DNA from 2 places in the Bacillus sp. 0209A genome. Region 1 is predicted to be linked to the other one. Evidence: riboswitches for the same ligand, from Rfam matches in the RefSeq annotation. Region 1 holds a riboswitch; the other holds the start of a gene.
The links. A riboswitch is a leader RNA that binds a small molecule or an ion and turns the genes downstream of it on or off. The one in region 1 is predicted to bind lysine.
Positions count from the first base shown of each region.

Region 2: linked by a shared signal. The riboswitch ahead of V6D44_RS14935 (aspartate kinase) and the one ahead of V6D44_RS09300 (amino acid permease) in region 1 are both predicted to bind lysine.

Region 1 covers NZ_JBAIZV010000002.1:817,007-820,428, reverse strand. Annotated here, with positions in the region: gene V6D44_RS09310 (iron-hydroxamate ABC transporter substrate-binding protein) at 1-214, shown strand, start outside; gene V6D44_RS09305 (hypothetical protein) at 270-539, shown strand; gene V6D44_RS09300 (amino acid permease) at 578-1,978, opposite strand; lysine riboswitch at 2,081-2,260, opposite strand; gene sspJ (small acid-soluble spore protein SspJ) at 2,375-2,515, opposite strand; gene V6D44_RS09290 (metal-dependent hydrolase) at 2,682-3,164, shown strand; gene V6D44_RS09285 (LTA synthase family protein) at 3,264-3,422, shown strand, end outside.
Region 2 covers NZ_JBAIZV010000003.1:783,009-786,430, reverse strand. Annotated here, with positions in the region: gene uvrC (excinuclease ABC subunit UvrC) at 1-1,297, shown strand, start outside; lysine riboswitch at 1,362-1,540, shown strand; gene V6D44_RS14935 (aspartate kinase) at 1,668-2,897, shown strand; gene V6D44_RS14930 (YslB family protein) at 2,936-3,382, opposite strand.

The DNA.
Region 1 (3,422 bases):
GAAGCTCCCTGACTTCGCGGGAGATTATATTTTCGCGGGTCCATGGCAAGCAGGCGGCGACGATGGCGGCGTATTTGACAGCTCCATTTGGAAGAACCTAGACGCCGTTAAACACGACCGTGTCTACAAGATTGACCCTATTGGCTTCTATTTCTCTGATCCGATTTCATTAGAAGGCCAGCTGAAGTTTATTACGGAAAGCTTAACAAAATAAACAAAAGAGCCGCCTGCCCGCGGCTCTTTTGCACATCTATAAGGAGCGGCTCATTTTGAACCACATCGGATATTTTCTTGCGCAATTCATATTTAGCTGCATCATCATCGCGATCAGTTTTTTTAACGGGCTCTATATCGGAAAACCTTTTTCTAGTGTGCTTCTTGTATTTATCTTAGTGCTCGTTCTGTTTGGTTTGCTGGAAAGGCTGAAAAAACGCTTTTTGCATATTCGATTATCCGTGAAGGTTTTTCTTTCTATTTCTGCTTTCCTTTCAGCTGTTTTAACGATCGGATTGCTAACACGGCAAATTGTGATTTTATAAAAAAGACACCTGATGGAAACTAATCAGGTGTCTTTTGTTTATGCTTTCCGGAACTTTTTAACAACAAATGGATAAACGATCAAGCCGACAAAGAATAAACCGATGCCGAGAGTAAATGTCGTTAAATCCGCTGTGCCTGTTATGATGACAAACAATGAGTATGCGCACGCTAATATCGCGATTAATCCGTCTTTTACACGGGAACCTCTCAGCTGGTCATACGTTTCACCTTTGATGACAAGCTTCAAGCTGTAAATCGCAGATACCAAATACGGAATTAAATACGCAAGTGTTGCCGCTGTCGTTAAAAACGTAAATGCGTCACTTATTGTCCGGGAAATAACCGAGAAGATGAAGACCTGTGACATGACGTTTGTAATCATTAATGCGATAATCGGACTTCCCTTTTTATTCGTTTTTGCAAAGAATGCCGGAAAATCTCCCGCTTTAGCGGCTTGATATGGAACCTCAGAGCCAAGCAAAATCCAGCCGAGCATCGTTCCGAATAAACAAAGGATAGCCAATAGCGCCATAATCACGCTTCCCGCGTTTCCGACAATCGCATACAGCACATCAACGAACGGCTTTTCAGAGCCGACAAGCTTATCATGCGGCAGAACACCCATCGTAATTAAAGTCACGATAATATAAATGCTCAAAGCAATCAGCAATCCGGTAATTGTCGCGCGTTTCACATCACGCTGAGAGCGCGCACGGCCGGATAGGATAACTGCTGATTCAATTCCGACAAACGCCCACAGTGTAGAAATCGCTGCGTTATGCACCTGGCCGCCAATTCCAATGCTTGTGCCGTTTTCTCCTTGAACCGGAAAATAAAAATGATCGAATAATGCCGTTTGAAACACAAACAATCCGGCAACGATAAAGAAAACAAAACCTAGTACTTTAGAAAGCGTCGTGACAAAGTTCAATTTACTTGCACCGTTAATGCTAGTAACGAGAATCGTGTGCGTGCCCCATAACAAGATCGTACATACTGCAAACGTCAGCAATTGGCCGAGTGTCACCTCTTGCCCGCCGAGCGAAAACATTTCACGTTTATCAACCAAGATCGGGAAAAACGAAGTCAAGTAACCGGCGAGGCTTGTGATAATCGCCACGTTACTGATCCAGCTCGCCACCCAGTAGCCCCACACCATTGTGAAACCGGCAGCGTTCCCTTTCTTCGGATCAGAGAACAGCGCCCTTGCATAACTTTGCGGTCCCGCCTTCAGTTCAGGCTTGCGGATGGACAAATGCCCGAAGACAAGTGCAATCATCAGCACGCCGGCACCTGTCAAAAGCCAAGCGGACGTGGCGCCAAGCGGACTCGCGATTGAAGCAAGCGAGCTTGGCAAGGAGAAAATTCCCGATCCTACCATATTTCCAACGACAAACGCCGTTAATAACCAAAAACCCCATTTTTTCGTCTGTTCCATTCCAGTACCTCCATGATTCTTTGTACGGACCAGACCCCGAGATCATGTAAACGCAAAAAAGCCTGAACAAAAGTCCATGCTTAAAGAAACACACACCCTTGATCTCCGGATAGCCCTCCGCGAAAAAGCACGCGGCAGTCCTGCACTTATTCAGATACAGTCCCAGCATAGAGAAGGATCGGCTTTCTCCACACTTCGGCGCTGATGCCTTTTACACATGTTAAACAGCCCCTGTCAGCCTGGCATGTGCTACTCATCATCCGCGCAACCTCTACCTCACTGAGAAAGAGTGAGGATTTAATAATTCAGTTACTCCCAGAAGGTTATCAAAGAAAGGATGATCTGTCAAAGGGAACAGATGGAAATACGGATAGAGCCAAGCCCTATCCGCATGGGTTATCGATTGTTTTTCTTTTTTTGCACAGCTTCTTGAAGCGGATCATCTTTTAGAGCTGAACCGGCATCTTCAAGAGCTCCCTGGATTACGTTTTTTTCTTTTTCAGAACGTTTTCCTTTATCTTTATTAAAGAAATCCATTCGTATCACCTCTTTTAGAAAATAGGTACACGATTAAGATGCCTTTTTCCTTGAAAAATTATGCGAAAAATTTTTTATCGTCCAAAGTCCTGTTGATCAAACATACATTCTCTTGATATATTTGTAATTCAGACATTTTTGCAAAAGATAAAAGGAGAAGCGAGAAATGACAGGAAAAACACACATCATGGGAGGCATCGCTTCTTGTACGGCAGCGGCTTATTATTATGGATTTGATCCTGTGCTTATGACAGCGTCCGGCGCGGTTGGGGCATTGATTCCCGATATCTGCCACACGCAAAGCAAAATCGGGAGAAGATTTCCTATCCTATCGAAAGTCGTCAGCTCCGTTTTTGGCCATCGGACGTTTACGCACAGCCTGCTGTTTCTGCTCATCATGTTTTTTATCACTGCCACATATATTCCAGATAAAAACATATCAACCGGACTGATGATCGGAATGGCGAGTCACTTGATTCTTGACGCTTGGACGGTGAATGGAATTAAATTATTATTCCCTTCAACGATTCGCGTAAGGCTCCCATTTTATATGAAGACAGGCAGTTTTTCTGAGCAGCTTGTGTTAGCCGGCCTGACAATTGCATCATGTTACTACTTTTATATGCTGTTTCATGGACGCATGTTTTAAACGTGAGTGCTGACACTTGTCTGAACGGGCTATTTTTAGTAGGTTTTACATAAGAAGCATTTCATGCAGATGATCAAGAAAACGTGAGGAGTCATATTAATGAAAGGAACCCTTTTTCACAATCAGCGGTTTTTATGTATTTCGATCGTATTCATGTGGATCAAAACGTATGTAATCTATAAAATCGGGTTTGATTTGCAGATTGATTCTCTGTCGGAGGAGCTGATACTGCTGATCAATCCGCTCAGCTTTATCCTT
Region 2 (3,422 bases), on a different contig from region 1:
CCTTTACTATCATCTGGGCCAATGTCTCGCTCCTTGCGTAAAGGATATTTCCGAAGAGACGAACAGAGAGCTGGTTGAGAGCATTACCCGATTCTTAAAGGGCGGCTATAATGATGTCAAAAAAGAGCTTGAAGAGAAAATGCATGAGGCTGCGGAGAATCTTGAGTTTGAAAGGGCAAAAGAGCTTCGCGACCAAATGGCCCATATTGACTCAACGATGGAAAAACAAAAAATGACGATGAACGATTTAGTCGACCGTGACGTATTCGCTTACGCATACGATAAGGGCTGGATGTGCGTACAGGTCTTTTTCATCCGGCAAGGAAAGCTCATTGAACGCGATGTCAGCATGTTCCCGCTCTATCAGGAAGCTGATGAAGAGTTCCTTACGTTCATCGGGCAGTTCTATTCAAAAAACAACCATTTCCTTCCAAAGGAAATTTTAGTTCCGGACAGCGTAGATCAATCCATAATTGAGCAGCTGCTGGAAACAAACGTCCACCAGCCGAAAAAAGGCCCGAAAAAAGAACTGCTCATGCTGGCCCATAAAAATGCGAAAATCGCGCTGAAAGAAAAATTCTCCTTAATCGAACGGGATGAGGAGCGCTCATTCGGGGCTGTGCAGAAGCTCGGTGAAGCCTTGAATATTTATACGCCTCACAGAATCGAAGCGTTTGATAACTCAAACATACAGGGGACAAACCCGGTTTCCGCGATGATCGTGTTTATCGACGGCAAACCGAACAAAAGGGAATACCGCAAATATAAAATCAAAACCGTTACAGGCCCGGATGATTACGGCTCAATGAGAGAGGTCGTCAGAAGGCGCTATTCAAGAGTGCTTCGTGAAAACCTGCCGCTGCCTGATCTGATCATCATTGACGGAGGAAAAGGGCAGATCAACGCTGCAAGGGATGTCATTGAAAATGAACTCGGTCTGGATATTCCCATTGCCGGTTTAGCGAAAGACGAAAAACACAGAACCTCAAATTTACTCATCGGGGATCCGCTGGAGGCGGTGTATCTGGAACGAAACAGCCAGGAATTTTATCTTCTGCAGCGCATCCAGGACGAGGTGCACCGGTTCGCGATCAGCTTTCACAGGCAAATCCGCGGTAAAAGCGCGTTTCAATCCGTATTGGACGACATTCCGGGTATCGGAGAGAAAAGAAAGAAAATGCTGTTAAAGCATTTCGGTTCTGTTAAAAAAATGAAGGAAGCAAGCCTTGAGGACCTCAAAAAAGCGGGTGTTCCCGCAGCGGCGGCTCAGCTCCTTTACGACAAATTGCAAAAATAATGTTGTCCTTTTAAAAAAGATCTGATAAAATGTGAACTAATTTCATAGTTAGATCGTGTTATATGGTGAAGATAGAGGTGCGAACTTCAAGAGTAAGCCTTTGGAGAAAGATGGATTCCGTGAAAAAGGCTGAAAGGGGAGGTCGCCGAAGCAAATAAAATCCCATCGGTGTTATTTGCTGGCCGTGCATTGAATAAATGTAAGGCTGTCAAGAAATCATTTTCTTGGAGGGCTATCTCGTTGTTCATAATCATTCATGATGATTAATTGATAAGCAATGAGAGCAAATTCCTCTCATTGCTTTTTTTATTGTGGACAAAGCGCTCTTTCTCCTCACCCGCACGAACCAAAATGTAAAGGGTGGTCATTCATGGGTCTAATCGTACAAAAATTCGGAGGTACTTCCGTCGGCTCAGTCGAAAAAATTAATAATGCGGCAAACCGCGTCATCGCGGAAAAACAGAAAGGCCATCAAGTCGTCGTAGTCGTTTCAGCTATGGGGAAATCGACTGACGCATTGGTCAGCCTTGCAAAAGACATCACCGATCAGCCGAGCAAACGCGAAATGGATATGCTGCTGGCGACAGGCGAACAGGTCACGATTTCCCTGCTTTCAATGGCGCTGCAGGAAAAAGGCTATGACGCGGTGTCCTATACTGGCTGGCAGGCGGGAATCCGCACGGAATCCGTACACGGAAACGCCAGAATTACAGATATCGACACTACAGTTTTAGCAAGCCAGCTTGAGCAAGGAAAGGTTGTGATTGTCGCGGGATTCCAAGGCATGACGGAGGATTGTGAAATCACGACATTGGGCCGGGGCGGTTCAGACACAACAGCGGTCGCTTTGGCTGCCGCATTAAAAGCGGATAAATGTGACATATACACCGACGTGCCCGGCGTGTTTACAACCGATCCGCGGTATGTGAAATCAGCGAGAAAGCTTGCCGGAATCTCATACGATGAAATGCTTGAGCTTGCCAATTTAGGCGCCGGCGTTCTTCATCCGAGAGCTGTTGAATTCGCGAAAAATTACCAATTGCCGTTAGAAGTGCGTTCAAGTACAGAAACAGAAGCGGGGACATTAATTGAGGAGGAATCATCCATGGAGCAGAATTTAATTGTCAGAGGCATTGCGTTCGAAGATCAAATCACAAGGGTAACAATCTACGGGCTGACAAGCGGCCTAACCACTTTGTCTACCATTTTTACAACGCTTGCCAAAAGAAATATTAACGTGGATATCATTATCCAAACGCAGGCGGGAGACCATGATGCCGGGATTTCCTTCTCTGTTAAATCTGAAGACGCGGACCAGACTGTTGAGGTGCTTGAAGAGTACAAAGGCGCGCTGGAATTTGAGAAAATCGAGACAGAAAGCAAGCTGGCTAAAGTATCCATTGTCGGATCAGGTATGGTATCAAATCCTGGTGTAGCGGCTGAAATGTTTGCTGTACTGGCGGAAAAAAACATTTTAATCAAGATGGTTAGCACATCTGAAATCAAAGTGTCAACAGTCGTAAGCGAAAATGACATGGTGAAAGCGGTCGAAGCGCTGCACGATGCATTTGAGCTTTCAAAACACCCTTCAGCTGTGTAATCAAAAAAGGCGGGACTATGCAGTCACCGCCTTTTTGATTACACAGGGTCTTTCATATCCCATTTCACAGTCAGAACCACTTTATCGGCTCTCTTTTTCACTTGTTCATATGATTCGGCAATCTGGTCATTCATCAATTGAATTTGTTCAGCGATAAAACCAGCTTCAAGCTGAAAGCATGGTTCTTTCTGATGTTTAAGGCGGTTGGAAATGATCGGCCCTTCAAGTTCAAATTCAAGCTCCTGTTTTTTAGCGCTTGTGTTAGTGAGGGTTCCCCAGCCCGCTTCTTCAAAGAAGGCCGGAAATTCCTCCCATGATTCAAGAGGAAACTTACGGGCGAGATGTTTCCCTGCCCAATACATCATGGAAGAGTAATCTTGGCCAAGCATATCTGGGAGAACGATCTCTCGTATTAGTTCGTAGGCATAGGCGTTCATTTCAATTTCTTTTAGATTGTCAATAGATCCTTCAAATTTAGACTTCATAGCTGTCTCCCCTCTCTCCTTCGTATATTATAGCCCAAAG